3 regions of the Brevibacillus sp. B_LB10_24 genome follow, and region 1 is predicted to be linked to each of the others. Evidence: riboswitches for the same ligand, from Rfam matches in the RefSeq annotation. Region 1 holds a riboswitch; each other region holds the start of a gene.
What was found. Region 1 has a riboswitch for thiamine pyrophosphate ahead of thiT (energy-coupled thiamine transporter ThiT). Riboswitches for the same ligand answer to the same signal wherever they lie in the genome.
Positions count from the first base shown of each region.

Region 1 (6,302 bases):
ATAGGAAAAATCGAATGGCGAACTTTCAAGAGGTCGTTGCGGATTTCAAAAACCCGGTCAAGCCTTCTGCGCAGGGACTTCGCCTCCCCGTGTTCTCCAAGGTCGACGAGCCTGTCTTCCATTTGATCGACGATCGGGAAGTAAAAATCGACCAGCTTGTCAATGACCGTGGAGGCGACGTGCAGCGTGTTTTGGATCAGCTCGCCCTTTTCCGGCAGTTGGTTCCATACCTCATCGATCTCCTGCAGCGGCGCTTTGTGGTAAGAGACGATGTATTTCTCCGCGACGAACAGGTCAACCTCCACGACGTCCAGCGTCTCCCGGTTTAGCGCGTGCAATACAAAAAAATGGTAGTTGGCAAAATGATCCAGCTTCGGCCGCTGAATGAAGTACAGGCAATCCTCGATGCTGAGCGGATGAAAGTGAAAATAAGTCCGCAGCAAATCAGACTCCTGTTCGCTCGGCTCGCTGAAATCCACCCAATACCACAGGATATCTTCGGCAGATAACTGTTCGAGAGAAAGATCGGTCAGAAAGCGGCGATCCGTCGTCAGCGCCTGGATTCTCAACACGGGCTGTTTCACATCCTTTGTCTTCTAAACTCGGCCAGCAGGGTTCAAATTCAGTCTGACCCGTTTTGGCAAAGGCTATCAGTCCATTTTGCAGAGTTTTTGACAGATACGCATGTTCTTCTCCGCTAAACGCAAAAAGACCCGCCTCGATGAAAGCGCGGGTCTTGCATTTGCTTCCTCTAATTTAACATCTGGAAGACTTGCTCTACGTCTTTGTCGCCTCTGCCGGAGAGGTTCACGATGAGAATCTGATCCCGGTTCATCGTCGGGGCCAGTTTCAACGCGTAGGCGACGGCATGGGAGCTTTCCAGGGCAGGGATGATCCCCTCTGTTTTGGACAGGATCTGAAAAGCTTCGAGCACTTCCTCGTTCGTCACCGTATAGTACTCGGCGCGGCCGGTTTCCTTCAAATAGCTGTGTTCCGGACCGATGCCTGGATAATCCAGACCGGCGGCGATGGAGTAGGTCGGCTGCGGATTTCCTTCCTCGTCGAGCAGCACCAGGCATTTGAAGCCGTGGATGACGGCCGGCACTCCTTTGGTCAGGGTAGCTGCCTGGTCGGGCTCGACGCCGATCAAGCGTACACCCGCTTCCTCGATGTAGTGGGCAAAGGCGCCGATGGCATTGCTTCCGCCCCCTACGCAGGCGATGACGGCGTCAGGCAGACGGCCTTCTTTTTCAAGGATCTGCCGCTTCGACTCTTCGCTGACAATCGCCTGAAAGTGCTTGACCATCGTCGGGAACGGATGCGGTCCCACTGCTGAGCCGAGCAGGTAGAACGTGTTCCGATAGTTTTGCACCAAATCGTTCAGAGCCTCGTCTACCGCATCTTTCAGCCTACCCTGTCCCTTGGAGACGGGAACGACCTTCGCTCCCAAGAGCTCCATTCTGAAGACATTGAGCGCCTGCCGCCTGGTATCTTCCGCTCCCATGTAGATCGTGCAATCCATGCCAAACATCGCACAGGCGGTCGCGGTTGCTACTCCGTGCTGGCCTGCTCCCGTTTCGGCGATGACGCGCTTGGCTCCCATGCGTTTGGCCAGCAAAATTTGTCCGATGACATTGTTGATTTTATGGGCACCGGTGTGGTTTAAATCTTCCCTTTTCAGGTAAATTTTCGCACCGTTGCATTTTTCTGTCAGGTTTCTCGCGTACGTGAGGGGATTTTCCCTGCCGACGTATTCCTTTAAATAGTACAAGTACTCTTGTTTAAACTCCGGATCGTCCTTGTACTTCTCAAATTGTTCGGCCAAATAGTCTAAAACCTCTTTCAATTCGGGCGGAACGAAGCTTCCACCAAACTGGCCGAAGTACCCCGGTTCAAACTCTGCTGTGCTCATGTGTATCTCCTCCTCAGCTCTTCTCCTGCTCTGCTCAGGGGCAGTGCATTTATAACCTACAATACAATCGGCCGGATAAAATGTCAATGAGGTTGCCCTAGTCGCTGAAAAAAAGGTGGCGGATCTTTTGAGTTTGAGAACATGGTGGCGGCGGAAGAAAAAAATGGGCGAGCTTCGTCTGCGGCACGCCTGCGGGGAAGCCGGGCTGGCCGTCTTCACTACAAAAAACGGCACTTCGACCAAAAAGGGCTGGAAGTAGTTCAACGTAGAATTTGGTCGACAAGCGTGTGCCGTTTTTTTCCGTTCCGACTGGGCAGGCGTTGCCAAGGACTGTGCTCGCTCCATTTTTTCTTCCTGCTCGTGCTGTCCTCACATTAAGAAACCAGCCCTGGCTGATGCAGGACTGGTTGAGATAGTTTGATTATCTTGTTAACGGCTTACCGGCTGAGGTGGGCAAGCTGTGGTGCTTTTTTGACCAGCAGGGTGAGCACGATGCCGGTTATGATGTATTCCGGCAGGATGTAAGACAGGTTGTATAGGAAAGAATACGTGGTTACCGGCATTCCTTCCGGGGCATAGGAGCCAAACCAGACCACGCCTGCGGTAAAATGGCATAACAAACGCACCGTTACGGCCATGAGCAAGCTGAGCCAGATTTTCGCGGTTTGATTGGCGCCGGACAGCCAGTTCGCCGAGCGGGCCAGGCCGACCAAGCCGATCGCCGTATAGGCTACCGGATACTCCAGAAAAAACTGGACCGGATGAACCACGTATCCTCCAATCAAATATTTCAACTCGCCGACGATCAGGCCAGCGATTAACCCCGCCGTCAACCCTCTGCGCAGCGCCACGATCACGATCGGCAGCATCACTAACGAAATGGAACCGCCCTGCGGCATCTGAAAAATTTTGACCATGCCAAGCACGTACGCCAGTGCTGCCATGATGGCGATCTCCGCCATGATTGTCAAACGCCCTGTATTCATCTCTTCCCCTCCGTATGTTGTTCACTTTCACTTCTGTTAGCCAAGCGTAAAAAAACTCCCCCCTTCATCGATGATCCGATGTGCGGAGGAAGTGTTGTTTACGAGCATACAGGTATGAAAAAAACCGTTGTGGAAGCAACGGTCTTCACATACGAGTCGACAAACAGGTGCGATGTATGCAAATCCCTCCGCTGGCATTATCCAGATCAGGTTAAACGGTCGATAACGAGTCAGTTATCCTCTCAGCCCAGTTTCCCAAGCTCCCGCATATATTGGTTACGGCACCATCATATCAGATCTGTATAAGATGTCAAGACAAACGGACTGCGAAAAAGGTTGTTTACCCAAACGCCAGGAAGGGAAAGGAACTGGGTAATTGGTCCCAGACATCAGGAGAGATTGGAGTAGAAGACAACCATGGCAAAAGTAGTGGTAAATCCGGCAACCATCAAGAAAAATATCATCAAAGGACTTCTTGAGCTGATCGATTCCGTGCCCGACAGCGATGAAGCTGCCGCCGTGAAACAGCTCATTTCCTATTTGAATGGTCTGCTGAGAATCAATGTGGTCACTCCGCCTACCACGGAAATCATGAGCATCATCAAACACGAGAAGCCCACCCTTTACCACGCCACCCGCCGGTCGCTGACGTCCACCAGCCATTTGAGCATGCTGTTTCAGATTGATATGAACCCGGACTTGGCAGCAGAGAGATTGCAGCAATACCAAAAAAGCAACTGAACGAAGCCCGTCTCCACAATTCCGAGACGGGCCTTTTTGTCTCATATCCGGTCATCTTCCCAGCGCTTCGCGTATACCTCGGCTGCTTCGCCGGCTTGATCCCGGGTCTTTACTTGGTTTGCAAAAGCGGCTGCCGATTGATCCAGCAGCCACTCCCGGACGGGATCTTCATTTACGTCCGAATCGACCTCCGTCTGTTCGTCGTCTTCCGCCTGTTCGGTAATGTAGGGTGTATCCAAATTTTGCTTGGTCGTCAGGATGTTTACCTGCACGTTTTCCTCTGATTTTTTCATCTTTGCTTCCGCCTTGTCTGCATGTTCTTACCTGGTACTATTTCCCGGCAGAACTGATCATATGCATGCCGGGATGAGCCATGAGTACAGGCCAAGACAACCCGTACGGAATATGAATTTTCCGTCTATTTTCTCCCGAGAGGAGTTGCTTCGTCAGGGAAGAATTACTTCAGAGGGCCTGACAGCAAAACGACAGGTTAGAAGCGTTCCTTACGGTTATGTTATCGATAGGATCTTTTGGAGGGTTACACTTGCGGATACGATATCTACCCCTTTTGCTCATTTTTGCGTTGTGTTTGCTGCTCCCGGGGTACACTCCTCACGCCGGCAGTGCGAAGGCTGCATCCATCGGCCCCAAGGGGCTGGGGACCGAGCAGCGGAATTGGGTGACCGGTCCCGAAAAACCGCAGATTTCTATGGAGCGCTACAGAGTAACGGTTCAAGATGATGTGACCATTCCGATGCGCGACGGCGTCCTCTTGAAAGGCCGCCTGTATTTGCCCCAGAAGAGCGGTCCATTCCCTACGCTGGTGATGCCAAACGGCTATGGTCACGACAGCCGTACCGGCCGGCAGATGGATCATCTGCCTTTTGAGATGGCACAGCGCGGGTATGCGGCTTTGCATGTGACTATGCGAGGGACCCCGCCGTCGAGAGGGGTCAAGAACCTCTACAATAAATTCGGGAAAGACGGCTATGACGTGATTGAATGGGCCGCCGAACAGACGTGGAGCGACGGCAACGTGGGTATGGTTGGCGCGTCCCTCTTAGGGATCAACCAATGGCTTGCGGCCAAGGAACTTCCTCCTCACCTGCGGGCAATCACCCCCGAGATCGCTTGTACGGATTGCTATGACACGCTGTGGTATCCGGGCGGGATGCTGCCCGGACCGGGCAGAGCAGCACGCGGCTTCCCGGAGTACACCTCGGCCGTCCAGCATCGAAATTTCGACAGTTGGTGGCGGGAGCGCACCGTACTGGCCGAGGATCTTCAAGCGATGGCCGACCACGGCATAGCCGTATTGATCTCAGGCGGCTGGAACGATTACATCACCCCGGGCAACGTGAAAGCTTTCGCGGAATACAGCACCATGAACGGCAGCAGCAAGCTCATCATCGGACCTGAGGCCCATACCTCGATCAAATCGCTTCTCCCCTACAGTTACAGAAATTACCAGCAACTCTGGTTCGACCACTATCTACTCGGGCTGGATAACGGCATCGACCAGGAGGATCCTGTGCTGATCTATGTGCAAGGACCCAATCAATGGCGGTTCGAAAAAGCCTGGCCGATCCCGGATGCCAATCTGGAAACACTGTATTTGAGCCAGACGCGAAGCGGGTCTGTCAAAAGCTTGAATGACGGTTCACTGTCGGCCGATAAACCCGCGGAGAAAAAGTCGGTTGCCAAGTACAGCTATTCTCCCGCTGCGGGACCCTTCCTGCCTGCGATGCGGAGCAACGACAACGGGATTACGCAAGCGGATCAACGCCCGTATGAAGCAAAAACGCTTACCTGGACCACAGGTGCGCTTTCCGTCCCTACGGAAGTGACGGGCAGCTTGAAATTTACCTTTTGGGCTGCAGCCACTGCGAAGGATACGGACTTTGTCATACAAGTGACAGACGTCGCCCCCGGCGGAGAGTCCAAACAGGTTACAACCGGCTACCTGAACGCCCCCCGGGCAAAGTCGCGCTCCCATCCGGCGCCGCTCACACCGGGTAAAATCGAACAATATGAGATCGAAACCTTGCCCACATCGTACGTCTTCGCGGCCGGACACCGGATTCGCCTAAGCATTGCCGGCGGGAGCAAAGCGCTGCCTCACCAGATCGCTCCCCAGGGACCGGGCCTCAATCCCACTCCGGCCGAAGTGACGATCTACCAGGATGCAACTCATCCTTCGAGCCTGGAGATCCCGGTGATCGGCACGAATTTGAAGGGGCAAGTTCAAAACCCGCCAGAGCAGAAGTGGACCAGCTTGTTGGAGCGCTTGAAGTCGCTCATGCAGCATCAGATAAACAAACCAGTCGCACGCCAATGAAGGCGTCCGACTGGTTTGTTTTATGTTCAAACGAGCGGTCCGAAATCCTTGTCCAGCTTCAGGAGAAATTTGGCGACTTCCTTCGCGTGATTTTTGACGTAGATGCGGTAATCCCCATCTTCGGGAACGGTTATGGTAATGGTACCTGTTCCAGTGGCAACCCGCTTGCTGTACACTTTCTCTGTGGAGACGGACATGATCCCGATTTCAAGTTCTCTTACCTGCTCGCATGCAACAGACCAAGTGACAGTCTCGCCTTTGGCCCATGCCGCCTGACCAAAATTGTTCTCGTGTTCGGCAGCCAGCCAAACAGTTAAATCCTTTC
Region 1 covers NZ_JBJQOQ010000032.1:29,250-35,551, forward strand. The annotation lists gene corA (magnesium/cobalt transporter CorA) at 1-572, opposite strand, end outside; gene trpB (tryptophan synthase subunit beta) at 752-1,912, opposite strand; gene ACI7RC_RS22105 (hypothetical protein) at 2,040-2,171, shown strand; gene thiT (energy-coupled thiamine transporter ThiT) at 2,350-2,898, opposite strand; TPP riboswitch at 3,065-3,175, opposite strand; gene ACI7RC_RS22115 (hypothetical protein) at 3,316-3,639, shown strand; gene ACI7RC_RS22120 (hypothetical protein) at 3,681-3,932, opposite strand; gene ACI7RC_RS22125 (CocE/NonD family hydrolase) at 4,184-5,977, shown strand; gene ACI7RC_RS22130 (M56 family metallopeptidase) at 6,004-6,302, opposite strand, start outside.

Region 2 (6,302 bases), on a different contig from region 1:
ATGAACGCGACTGCCAGGTGCAGCAGGTAAAATTGCTCCATGAAGTGGGCCAGTTTGTTGAAGGCGCCTGCACCCAAAAGAATGGAGGCGACGAAAATCATATGTGTCCACAAAAATCCGACCAACAACAAGCCGCTGACCGTTTGAACCAGTTCCATCCATAAATCCGCTTTTCTGTTTTGGGTCAAGGCTCTTTGCAACTGCATAGCCATTCTCCTTCCAGGAAGCGCTTCAATGACAGCGCAACCTCCGTTAAAGTCCTTCTCGGCGATGGCAAGCTACATCCTGGCGACATCGTTACAGGTTTTGATCCTCACGGGGCTTACCTGGAGTAAGACCAAGAACTTTTCCACATTGGGTGCAAACAAGTACGGGTATCTTCAAATCGTACAGGTCGTCATAGAAAAAGGGATGATCCGGCCGGTGTTCCACCTTCGTCGCAGCGCCACAGCAATCCGAAACGTTCATCTGTTCCCTTCCTTTCTAAAAGTGTTTCGCTGTGGTGTGACCGTAAATAAAATGTGGAGTTCAATTGAGGAGATGTCGCCAGCACCTGAGTTTTTTATTACAACAATATTCGAAGTCTACAGCAAAAATGCTGTCGGAAAAGCATCCTGCCGCGAGAGGGGCCCTCCTTTCACCCGCAGAGGTCTTCTCGAGCTGGGGCTAAATGGCAAGATCATGTGCATAAAGATCGACTTCAGGCGATGCAATTGATAGAATAAAGAGAGCAGCAGTATATAGAGGTGATTCTTTGAGCAAGTTTCTGTTGTTTTCCCTGTTGTTTTGGATCACGGGCAATCCGTTTATCGCTATCATTCTTTTACTGGTGATTCTCTACTTTCTGGACATGCGGTTTGTGGGAATTTTGCCAAACTGGGTCAAACCCCTGAAACAAAGCAGAAGGCTGGCCAAGCTGAAGCAGGAAGTCAGGCTGAATCCGCATCATACTTCGTCAAAGCTGGAAATCGCGCATATTTTGATCGAGAAAAAACGCTACCAAGAGGCTTTGTCCTACCTGGAGAACAGCCAGTCCGTCATGTCAGAATCGGCGGAATTCTGGTATCAGCTGGGGCTTTGCCGACTTAAGCTGGGGAACCTGGCGGACGGAGAAAAGCTGATCGAAAAAGCGCTGGCGATGAATCCGCGGGTCAAGTACGGCGAACCTTATCTGGATCTGGCCGAAGCGTTTTCCGCCTCCGACCGGGAAAAGGCGCTCAGCTTCCTGGAGCGTTTCCGGGAAATCAACTCCTCCTCTTGCAAGAGCTACTACCTGCTGGGCCAACTGTACGCGCAGCTTGGCAAAAACAGCGAGGCAAAGGCGGCGTTTCGCGAGGCTGTAGACATTTACCGTTCGCTGCCCAAGTACAAAAAGCGCACGGAGAGACGCTGGGCGATGCTTTCGATGCTGAAATAGCAGGTTGAAAACTTTTGCAGTCTCTGCTACCATAACAGGTAATTGCATATTGTTTTCCACTAGGGGTGCTTTGATACACAAAAGCTGAGAGATGAATGAGTTCATCAACCCTTTGAACCTGATCCAGTTTGTACTGGCGGAGGGAAGTGGTGTGGACTATGGAGCATGCATACTCGAGCTTTTAGCCACCTTCCTCGGAGGGTGGCTTTTTTGCGCTTGAAAAAAGAGAGGAGCGGATGAGAAGTGAGGACGTTTGGGACGGGCATTCCCAAAGCATTGACCATCGCCGGCTCGGATAGCGGCGGAGGAGCGGGGATTCAGGCAGACCTCAAGACGTTTCAGGAGCTGGACGTGTACGGGATGTCGGTGCTGACTGCGGTTACGGCGCAAAATACGCTGGGTGTCCGGGGGGTTTACCAGCTGACAGTGGAAGCCATTGTAGAACAATTGACAGCGATTGAGATTGATCTCGCCCCGCAGGCGGCGAAAACCGGCATGCTGTTTAGCGGAGAGATCATTGCGGCGGTCGCGTCCTGTATCAGGCGGTTCGGCTGGAGCAATCTCGTGGTAGACCCGGTGATGATCGCCAAAGGCGGAACCGGTCTGCTGCAGGAGGAGGCAGTGCAAGCTTTGAAGGAACACCTGCTTCCGCTCGCCAAGATCGTAACGCCCAATGTCCCGGAAGCGGAAAAATTGACCGGCAAAACATTGAACAGCTTGGCCGACCGGAAAGAAGCAGCAAAACAAATCGCGGATATGGGGGCCCAGCATGTCGTGATCAAAGGGGGGCATCTGGAAGAGGACGCGGCGACAGACTTGTTTTTTGACGGCCGGGATTATTATGAATTGACGGGACCGCGGGTGTATACCAACCACACGCATGGCACAGGCTGCACCTTTTCCGCCGCGATCACGGCAGAGCTTGCAGCAGGGAAGACTCCCCTTGCTGCGGTTAAGACGGCGAAAGCGTTTATCCAGGCGGCAATCGAATACCCGCTGTCGATCGGCTCCGGCCACGGTCCAACCAATCATTGGGCCTATCGGAAGTACAGTCAGTGGGTGGGTGTTAACAAATGATCCCGTTTCCGAACATGTTACAGCAAATTCGGACAAAAAAACCGCTGGTTCACCTGATCACCAATCGAGTGACGGTCAACTTTGTCGCCAACGGCCTGCTTGCTGCCGGGGGAAGTCCGATGTGTGCCCATCACCCAGAGGAAGTGTGCGAGGCCGCCGCCCATGCGGATGCCCTGGTAGTAAACCTCGGTACGCTTGAACCCGATATCGCAGAGGGAATGATCCTTGCCGGTAAAACGGCCAAAGCAAACGGCATTCCCGTCGTTCTTGACCCTGTTGGAGCCGGCTTGTCCCGGCTGCGCAAAGAGGCAGTGAACCGCATTATAGAAGAAGTCAGACCGGATGCAATTTGCGGCAATGCTGCGGAAATCGGCTTCCTGGCAGGTGAGCGCTGGGCGGGAAAAGGGGTGGACGGAGACGTCGGCAGCAGCGTTGAACGGCTTGCTTGCCGGTTAGCCAAACAGCTGCAAACTACTTTGATTGTGACGGGGAAGACAGACGTGATCACGAATGGCGAAAAGCTATTTCATGTGGAGCACGGCAGTGAAATGATGAGCAAAGTGACCGGCACAGGCTGCCTGGCAACTGCGCTGATCGGCTTGTTTTTGGCCAAGTCAGTGGCTGTCTCTCTGTCCGTTGCCGAGAGAGCAGCTGCGGCTATGACGATGGCAGGACTTTGCGGGGAGAAAGCAGCGAAAGGATCCCGCGGCCCGGGGAGCTTTCAAGCTGCGTTTTTGGATCAACTCTCTTTGCTGACCGACCGGGAGTTGTCCTCGGCCGAAGGGCTTAAACGAAAGGAGGTACCCTTATGATGACGAAGGCGTCTTCATTGCGCGAAGCGTTGAAATTGTACTTTGTGATAGGCAGCGTCAATTGCCGAACGGATCCGGTTGCAGTTCTGGAAGAAAGCCTGAAGGGAGGAGTTACGTGTTTTCAATTTCGGGAAAAAGGAGAAGGCGCTCTCGGCCCGAATAAAGCGGAACTGGCAAAAGAACTGCAAAAGATCTGCAAGCGATACGGGGTTCCTTTTTTTGTAAACGACGATCTTGAACTGATGGAAACGCTTGACGCTGACGGGCTGCATATCGGACAGGAGGACGGGGATATACCCAGCACCCGCTCCAGGATCGCCGGAAAAATCCTGGGAGTCTCCGTCCACAATCTGGCAGAAGCGCAAAAAGCGGTCCGGATCGGTGCCGATTATGTCGGCGTCGGTCCGATCTATCCGACGGAGACGAAAAAAGATACGAGAGAAGTGGCTGGTACCAGGATCATCCAGATGTTTCGATCCGGAGGAATTGCGCTGCCGATGGTCGGCATCGGCGGCATACAGCACGGTAATGCCGGGGCTGTAATTCGATCCGGGGCTGATGGAATTGCTGTCATCTCCGCGATCAGCCTGTCCGATTCGCCCCGCCAAGCCGCGCAGGCACTGAAAAGGGAGGTGAACGGTCTTGGGCAGCACTAAACGGATCACGATAATGGCGATGCTGGTGGCAATCGGCACGATCAGTTCGCACCTTATCTGGCTGCCTGCAGGGGTGGCAAAAGCGTTTCCGATCCAGCACAGCATTAACGTGATTGCCGGCATTCTGCTCGGCCCCGGACCGGCAGTCATCGTCGCCTTTGCCATCGGCTTGCTGCGCAATTTGCTGGGTGTAGGCTCGCTGCTGGCCTTCCCCGGCGGGATGATCGGCGCTTTTTTTGCCGGTTATCTGTACAGTCGATACCAGAAGACCTGGACGGCTGCGCTGGGTGAAATTTTTGGCACCGGAGTCATCGGAGCCCTGCTGTCCGTGCCCGTCGCCAGGCTGCTGCTGCAAACATCGGCCGCTGCCCTGGCCTTTGTCCCCCCTTTTTTGGTCAGCTCGATAACCGGCGCGGCGATCGGCTTGGCAGTTGTCGCAGCGCTGCGAAAAACAGCTTCCGCCCGGCTTTGAGGCCGGTTCGGCAGTTGTCGCTTGCCCGGGCAGCGGACCATTCTCTGGTTTTTATTCGCCGGGTTTGGGGTAAATGATTAGGGTCATTCGCGAAGTGGATTCAGCTTGCCTGTCCTGGGCAAGGCAAAAGGAGGGATTGGATGGGGTTGCAGCTGCCCATCTCGGTAAAAGGAGTTATCATCGAAAACGATCGGGTATTGTTGCTCAAAAACGAGCGAAATGAGTGGGAGCTTCCCGGCGGCAGGCTAGAGCGGGGGGAAACGCCGGAGACGTGCGTGATTCGGGAAATACGCGAAGAAACGGGAATCATCTGCAGTGTCGATGCCTTGCTTGACGTCTGGGTCTACAAGGTGTTTGCCGGCCATGAAGTGTTTGTGGTCACGTATCGCTGCCACTGCGAAGATGCCTCCCGGTTCAGGCTGAGCAGCGAACATCAGGAGTATCAGTGGCTGCCGCTCTCCGAAGTGGAGCAGGCCTACATGCCACAAGGCTACAAGGATTCCATTCGGAAAGCCGGCTGATGCCGTCGTTATGATCCTCCGATGATCCGGCAGGGAGTGGAACCCGGTTTGGCAGACTCTAACCGGGTTTCACTCCCTGCCGATGCTAAGGCTATACCTCACGCTTTTACTGCCAAGACCCGTATCCGCCAGTAATCGGCTACCCAGACGCCATCGCGGAACAAGAGCGGGCGAAGCTCATCTTCAATCCGTGAAAACGCCTCTTCCTTCTCTCCGGCAGACAGTCCCGGAAAAAAGTCATCCCCAAAACTGGTCAACCAGTGCGACAGTCCTCTTTCGCCGTCACGCAGCGGCGTAGGGCGGTGAAAGTGTAAGGCAAATTGTACCCTAAAGCCGTGCCGTTCGAGCAGACTGCTGTACTCTCCGATGCTGGGAAAGTACCAGGGATTTCGCTCTGCCGCATCGATGCCGTACCTGGCCAAGACGGTTTGCATCCCGTGAATGATGGTCTCGACGTTTCCTTTGCCGCCAAACTCAGCTGCAAAACGTCCGCCTGGGCGCAGTGCCAATCGTATGGTCTCGGCTGCGAGGTCGGGATGCTTCATCCAGTGCAGCGCCGCATTGGAAAAAACCGCGTCAAATGGTTCGGCGGTACGGAATGTTTCCGCATTTTCCACCGAAAAGGCAAGTTCAGGGTATTTCTCTTTCGCCTTCTCGATCATCGCGTAAGAGAGGTCGATGCCAAACGGATCCGCGCCAAGGTCAGCCAATTCCTTCGTCAAATCCCCCGTGCCGCAGCCCAGATCGAGGATGCGCTCACCCGGCTTCGGATTCAGCAGTCCGACCACATCCTTCCCGTACTCCGCAACAAACCCTAATTGATTGTCGTACAGATCTGCATTCCATGTCTGGATCGATTGTTCTGTCAATGAAATCACTCCTCTTCGAAATCGTTACCTTTCTTGTATCATAGGTTTGGGCTATAAGTAAAATCTATATTTTCTATACAGTTAATAGTTAATGCTTATAACGCATTGGCCGTCCTTCCTTAACTGGGATCGTTTGGTAAAATACTAAAATGGAAGGGAGAGGTGATTGCGTGGTTCAACTCATTCGGATTATTGGTTCTTTGTGTTATGTTGTCGTTGTTGGTCTGGTAATTCTGTTCGGATTGAAGTACCAAACTTTTTTGCATGACGAAATGAAGGCAACTTTTGAAAGGTTCCCTCATTTAGTTTACGCTTCATTGCTTAATGTCGGGTTCGGAATTCTATTGGCTATTTGGCCTTTTGTGCGCAAGTGCAGACAGCCGGGTGTCTGGAGGGTGGAATGGGTCAAGCTGTTGACCGTTGGAATACCTGCCGCATTTGTCGCTTTCAATCTCTGCTTGTATTTTTCGCCTATTGG
Region 2 covers NZ_JBJQOQ010000012.1:127,914-134,215, forward strand. The annotation lists gene ACI7RC_RS13465 (succinate dehydrogenase/fumarate reductase transmembrane subunit) at 1-206, opposite strand, end outside; gene ACI7RC_RS13470 (hypothetical protein) at 235-717, shown strand; gene ACI7RC_RS13475 (tetratricopeptide repeat protein) at 755-1,417, shown strand; TPP riboswitch at 1,469-1,579, shown strand; gene thiD (bifunctional hydroxymethylpyrimidine kinase/phosphomethylpyrimidine kinase) at 1,661-2,494, shown strand; gene thiM (hydroxyethylthiazole kinase) at 2,491-3,306, shown strand; gene thiE (thiamine phosphate synthase) at 3,303-3,962, shown strand; gene thiW (energy coupling factor transporter S component ThiW) at 3,949-4,434, shown strand; gene ACI7RC_RS13500 (NUDIX hydrolase) at 4,575-4,955, shown strand; gene ACI7RC_RS13505 (class I SAM-dependent methyltransferase) at 5,054-5,824, opposite strand; gene ACI7RC_RS13510 (hypothetical protein) at 6,220-6,302, shown strand, end outside.
Region 2: another riboswitch for thiamine pyrophosphate. It lies ahead of thiD (bifunctional hydroxymethylpyrimidine kinase/phosphomethylpyrimidine kinase); the one in region 1 lies ahead of thiT (energy-coupled thiamine transporter ThiT).

Region 3 (6,302 bases), on a different contig from region 1:
GTCCCTTTGTCCCGGTCACGTCTTTTCCGTCCATGAACACCTGCCCTGACGTAGGCCGAATCAATCCGCCAATGATGTGAAACAGCGTACTCTTTCCGCTCCCGGAGGGGCCGACGATCGAGACAAACTGGCCTTTTTTTACCGTCAAGGTAATATTGTCGAGCACCTTTCTTTCCGTTCCGTTGCTTCGAAACGTTTTGGCAAGGTTTCGGAGTTTCAATTGGCAGTCCATTGTTACGCTTTACCCCCCCGTCGCAGCCTACACCTTCGGCTTCCACCTGGTACACAATCTCTCCAAAAGGATGATGAACCCAAATAACAGCAGGCTTAAAAATACGATCATAAAAATCGCTACAAAGACCCGGTCCGTGCGAAATCCGGATTTGGCAAGCAGCATGTAGACCCCGATCCCCTTATCCGAACCGAGCCACTCCGAAATGACGGCACCCATCACGCTGTATGTCGCAGAGATCTTTAACCCGGAGAACAGGTACGGAATGGCATGGGGCAGCTCCAGTTTGAAAAAAATCTGCCGCCGGCTGGCACCGATCATCTTCATGTAATTCAGCATCACCGGATCCGTTTGGGCAAAGCCATCCAGGGTCGCGACAGCAATGGGAAAAAAGCAGACCAGTGTGATGACGATGATCTTCGGGAGCAGCCCGAAACCAAACCAGATCATCAACAGCGGCGCCAAAGCGATAATCGGGATGTTTTGGCTCAAAATCAACAAGGGATAAAAAGCCGTTTTGAGCCGCGGCAGCATGTGTAAAACGAACGATAGTACAAATCCAACGATTGCCCCCACGACATACCCGATAAGTGTCATCCGAATGGTAAAGGCCGTATGCATCCATATCCTCGGCATGCTGCTCACACCCTCGGAGAGGATTTGCAGCGGACTCGGCAGCATCCAGGCGGGAACCGGCCATATGGTGACAGCCAGCTGCCAGACCGTCAACAGGAATAGGATCGCCGCGGCCGGCGGCCATAACTTTTGAAGCCACGTTCTGTTCAGCATTGCTTTTGTCTCCCTGTTTTGTTTATTTTCCGTCCGGGAGAAACTCATTAGTGAAGGCCGTATCTACTTCTAACGGCTTCTCCAACAAATGATGCTCATACATCCATTTTGCATAATTTTCCCATACTGACTTTTTCTGTTCTCCCCAACGCGGTGCATCATCCTGGTAGCGGGAACTCAACCATTTTTGACTAGCAACGACCAGATCCTTATCCAGATCGGGGGCAGCTTTTAGTAAAATCTGTGCAGCCTCTTCCGGCTTTTCAATCGCGTATTGATATCCTTTGGAGGTGGCGGCCATAAATGCTTTGACGATTTCCGGTTTTTCCTTGATCATCTTTTCGCTGGTGATCAATACCGGAGTATAAAAGTCAAGGCTGTCAGAGTACTGATTCAAGTAGACGATGTTCAGCGGTTCCTTGCGAAGCTCTGCTTCGATCCCGGTCCATCCGTAGTAGATCAGGGCAAAATCAATATCCCGTTTCATCGAAGTAAAGAAATCTCCTTCCCCCGTGTTGACGATCTTGACTTTCCCGGCATCTGCATGGTCAAACTGCATGACGGATTGAAGCAAGGCAAGTTCCGTCGGGGAACCGTAACCGCCATACGTCTTGCCCTCAAAATCCTTCGGCGTTTTGATATTTTTAAACGCGGGAGAGGCAAAACCGGACGTGTTGTGCTGAATGACTGCTGCGATCGAGACGATTGGCACCCCCTGGGTACGGGCCTGGGAGACGACCTCCTGGTAACTGACGGCAAAGTCGGCGTCACCGGATGCGACCATCGCCTCCGCGCCGCCTGCTCCCGGCTGGACAATCTCCGCGTTCAACCCTTCTTGTTGGTAGTACCCCTGATCTTTGGCGGCGTAAAGCCCTGTGTGGTTCGTATTTGGCGACCAATCCAAGGCAATTTTTATCTGCACGGGTGCGGCTCCGCTTTGCCCTTCCGATGCATGTCCTTGTTCTCCCGCTTCCTGACCTTGACCGCCGCAGCCAGCCAGGCTAAAAATCGCTAACCCCGTCAAAACGGCGTATTTCCACTTACCCAAGTTCATCTTCTCTTCCTCCCCTGATGCTGCGATGCGAACATAAAAAAACGCCCCCTGATCGGGAGCGCGTGTTGGACGCACAAAGAAGTGTCAAAATAGGTTTCCCTACGCTGGCATTACCCAGATCAGGTTTAAAGGGTCAGTATCTTATTGGGATACAATCTCAGCCGGCCAATTCCAGCACCCCAAGCGTATTGATTTGTCAACATCGATAGAATGGTGCCCCCGAGAGGACTCGAACCTCCGACGCACAGTTTAGGAAACTGTCGCTCTATCCAACTGAGCTACGGGGACAAAAAACACCTACACTTTATTATATTTGGGATTAGCCTTTTTTGCAAATGGGAAAAAGCGCAGACTCGAGCCTGCGCCTTCCCGCCTGCATATTTCTTTTTTTACGGGGCGATCCTTTCCAGCCCGCCCATATACGGGCGAATCGCCTCGGGAATCAGAATGCTTCCGTCTGCTTGCTGGTAATTTTCGATGATGGCCGCGACAGTCCGGCCGAGGGCCAGGCCTGAGCCATTTAACGTGTGAACAAACTCGGGCTTGGACTTGGCGTCCCGGCGGAAGCGGATATTGGCCCGCCGCGCCTGGAAATCTTCAAAATTGGAACAGGACGAAATTTCCCGGTAGCAATTGGAGCTGGGAATCCATACCTCAAGATCGTATTTTTTCGCGGCGGTAAAGCCGAGATCGCCTGTGCACATGCTCAGGACCTGGTAGGGCAGGTCCAGCAGCTGCAGGACTTTTTCCGCGTTGGCCACCAGCTTTTCCAATTCCTCATAGGAATCTTCCGGCTTCACAAACTTGACCAGCTCTACCTTGTTGAATTGATGCTGACGGATTAACCCGCGAGTGTCACGGCCTGCAGAACCCGCCTCTGAGCGGAAACACGCGCTGAACGCGGCATAGTACCGGGGCAGGCTGGCACCGTCCAGGATCTCGTCACGATGCATGTTAGTAACCGGCACTTCCGCGGTCGGAATGAGGAAATAGTCCGGGCCGTCCAAGCGAAAGGCATCCTCTTCAAATTTAGGCAGTTGGCCTGTCCCGGTCATGCTCGTCCGGTTCACGATGTATGGCGGGATAATTTCTTCATAGCCGTGCTGGCTCACATGCAAATCCAGCATGAAGTTCATCAAGGCCCGTTCCAAACGTGCACCCGCCTTTTTGTAAAAGACAAAGCGGCTTCCGGTCACTTTCGCCGCCGATTCAAAATCGAGAATACCCAAATCGTTGGCCAGCTCCCAATGCGGCTTTACCGGGAAATCATACTGCTTTGGCTCGCCCCATTTTCTGACGACGACATTTTCCTCCTCCGTTTGGCCTACCGGGGTGGATTCATGCGGCAGGTTTGGCAGACTGAGAAGAATCTCCGTCACTTTCTCATCCAGCTGCCGAAGCTCTTCATCCAGTTCCTTGATCCTGTCGTTTACCTGCTTCATTTCCGCGATCAGATGGTCGGCATTTTCCTTATTCCGTTTCAGTACTGCGACTTGTTCCGATACGGTGTTTCGTTTATTTTTTAAGGTTTCCGCTTCTTGGATGACTTGTCGGCGTTTTTCATCTGTTTCAGCAAATTGGTCAAGAGCGGAAATATCTTCGTTTCGATTGGCCAACTTTCGTCTGACCCCTTCTAAATCCTGTCGCAAAATCTTCGGATCTAACATGACATATCCCTCCATCGCTATATACAAACATAAAAAAACACCCGCTCCCGCTAAGGGACGAGTGTGGACCCGCGTTGCCACCCTTATTGGCAAATTGTCCGCTTCAAATCCGTCAGACAACTTACCCTCTTTTACGTGATAACGGCACGCTGCCGGGCAAGGTTATCTCCCTTGCCGCTCTGGGATGGATTCGTCTGTTTGTTGGGACGGTTTGCACCTGCCACCGCCTCTCTGCACCAATCAATACAGAGTACTTGTTCCCGTCGAAGCTTTCTTCCCTATTATTATTTAAATTTACACCAAAATCTATACGGGTGTAAAGCGCAAAAAAGGCACCTTATACAGGTGCCTTGTCCTCGCGGTATTCTTTGACCATGTCCAGGAAGTACTTGTGAAAACGGCTGTCCTCGGTCAGCTCCGGATGAAACGCCGCTGCCAAAAACTGTCCTTCCCGGGCAGCTACGATCTTGTTATCGTATTTGGCCAGGACTTGTCCCGCACCTCGTACTTCCACGATATAAGGCGCCCGAATAAACACGGCGGGAAAATCGGGTGCCACGCCGGCAATCGGCAGGGAGACTTCAAAGCTGTCCTTCTGTCGGCCGTACGCGTTTCGTTCTACCGTCGTATCCATGAACCTGAGGTAGGCCTCTTCCTGGCCGACAATTTCCTTCGCCAATAAAATCGCTCCGGCACAGGTTCCAAAGATGGGCTTTTTCTCTGCGGCGAACGGCTGCAGTGCCTCCATAAATCCGTATTTTCGCATCATTTTCCCGATCGCGGTGCTTTCTCCGCCGGGGATGACCAAGCCGTCCAGATCACGCAGTTCTTCTGCCTTTTTTACCGCAACCGCTTCTGCACCCGCCTGGTTCAGCATGCGGATGTGTTCGGCTACTGCTCCCTGCAGGGCAAGAACGCCAATTTTCATCGCCATTTCACCTTACCAGCCGCGATCCTGCATGCGGTCTGCGTCGCCAATCTTGGAAATCTCGATGCCTGTCATCGGCGTGCCCAGCCCTTTGGAAACGCGGGCTATCAATTCGTAATCCGTGTAGTGAGTAGTTGCTTCCACAATCGCCCGGGCAAATTTCTCAGGGTTCTCCGATTTGAAAATACCGGAGCCGACAAATACCCCGTCAGCGCCAAGATGCATCATCAAAGCGGCGTCAGACGGTGTGGCAACTCCGCCGGCAGCAAAGTTTACCACTGGCAGCTTGCCGTTTTTGTGCACGTACTCCAACAAGTCATAGGGAGCGCCAAGCGTTTTGGCTTCCGCCATCAACTCGTCATACGACATACTTTGAACCTTGCGAATCTGCGATTGCATTGTCCGCATGTGACGAACGGCTTCTACGATATTGCCCGTTCCCGGCTCGCCTTTGGTGCGGATCATCGAAGCCCCTTCGCCGATGCGCCGCAGTGCCTCGCCCAGATCGCGAGCGCCGCAGACGAAAGGAACGGTAAATTCTTTTTTGTTGATGTGGTACAGATCGTCCGCCGGCGTCAGCACTTCGCTCTCGTCGAGGTAATCGACGCCCATCGATTCCAGAACCCGTGCCTCTACAAAATGACCAATCCGCGCCTTGGCCATGACCGGAATGGAAACCGCCTTTAAAACCTCTTCGACGATGCCGAGATCAGCCATGCGGGCGACTCCGCCGGCTGCGCGAATATCCGAGGGAACCCTTTCCAAAGCCATAACTGCAACAGCACCAGCCGCTTCCGCGATTTTTGCCTGCTCTGCGTTGACGACATCCATAATGACGCCGCCCTTCTGCATTTCTGCCATTCCCCGTTTAACCCGATCTGTCCCTACTTCAACCATATGACAAGCCTCCTGCCCATGGATGGAATATATTAGAAACTTGTCCCTATTTTAAACGATGCTTCATATGATAGACAACCTGCTTTTTTCTTATTTATTTTCCAATAATCCCATTAAATAGGTTACCGATAAACTGAATGATGCTTCTGAAAAACAGGCGGATCCAGCTTCCTTGTTCGACATCCTCTCCAGCCACCAGATCTACGCCGGCATTCTTTAGATCATCAGGCTGCAGATAGTCGCCCTCTGCATCTCCTTCTGCCTTGAACATCACTTTTCCGATAACCTGTCCCTTCTGAACAGGGGCAGTCAAGTCGTTAAACGTGACAGTCGGCGTGAACTTCACGTTGTCCCCCGGCTTCGTAATCACAGAGACGACACTGCCTGTCACTGCTGGAACCGTAACGTCGACTCCTTTTTTTACAGGAGCTGTTTCGAAACCTGTGATGGCAGCCCCCTGATCCACTTGCTTCGTCAGCTTATAGTTGCTGAAGCCGTAATCAAACAGCTTTTTCGTCTCATTAAACCGCGATGTCATGCTTTCGGCTCCCATTACGACGCTGATTAATCGCATGCCGTCACGGGTTGCCGTTCCGGTAAAACAGTAGCCAGCCTGATCAGTATGCCCTGTTTTCAACCCGTCGACTCCCGGGTACTCATTCGGCAAACTGGGGAGCATCCAGTTGTAATTGGCTCTTGGCGTTGCATTCGGCTTTCCTTCGCGGAATACAAAGC
Region 3 covers NZ_JBJQOQ010000048.1:22,821-29,122, forward strand. The annotation lists gene ACI7RC_RS25955 (ABC transporter ATP-binding protein) at 1-232, opposite strand, end outside; gene ACI7RC_RS25960 (ABC transporter permease) at 260-1,021, opposite strand; gene ACI7RC_RS25965 (ABC transporter substrate-binding protein) at 1,044-2,075, opposite strand; TPP riboswitch at 2,155-2,267, opposite strand; tRNA gene ACI7RC_RS25970 (tRNA-Arg) at 2,287-2,363, opposite strand; gene serS (serine--tRNA ligase) at 2,465-3,742, opposite strand; T-box leader at 3,793-4,018, opposite strand; gene pdxT (pyridoxal 5'-phosphate synthase glutaminase subunit PdxT) at 4,080-4,670, opposite strand; gene pdxS (pyridoxal 5'-phosphate synthase lyase subunit PdxS) at 4,683-5,567, opposite strand; gene ACI7RC_RS25990 (D-alanyl-D-alanine carboxypeptidase family protein) at 5,662-6,302, opposite strand, start outside.
Region 3: another riboswitch for thiamine pyrophosphate. It lies ahead of ACI7RC_RS25965 (ABC transporter substrate-binding protein); the one in region 1 lies ahead of thiT (energy-coupled thiamine transporter ThiT).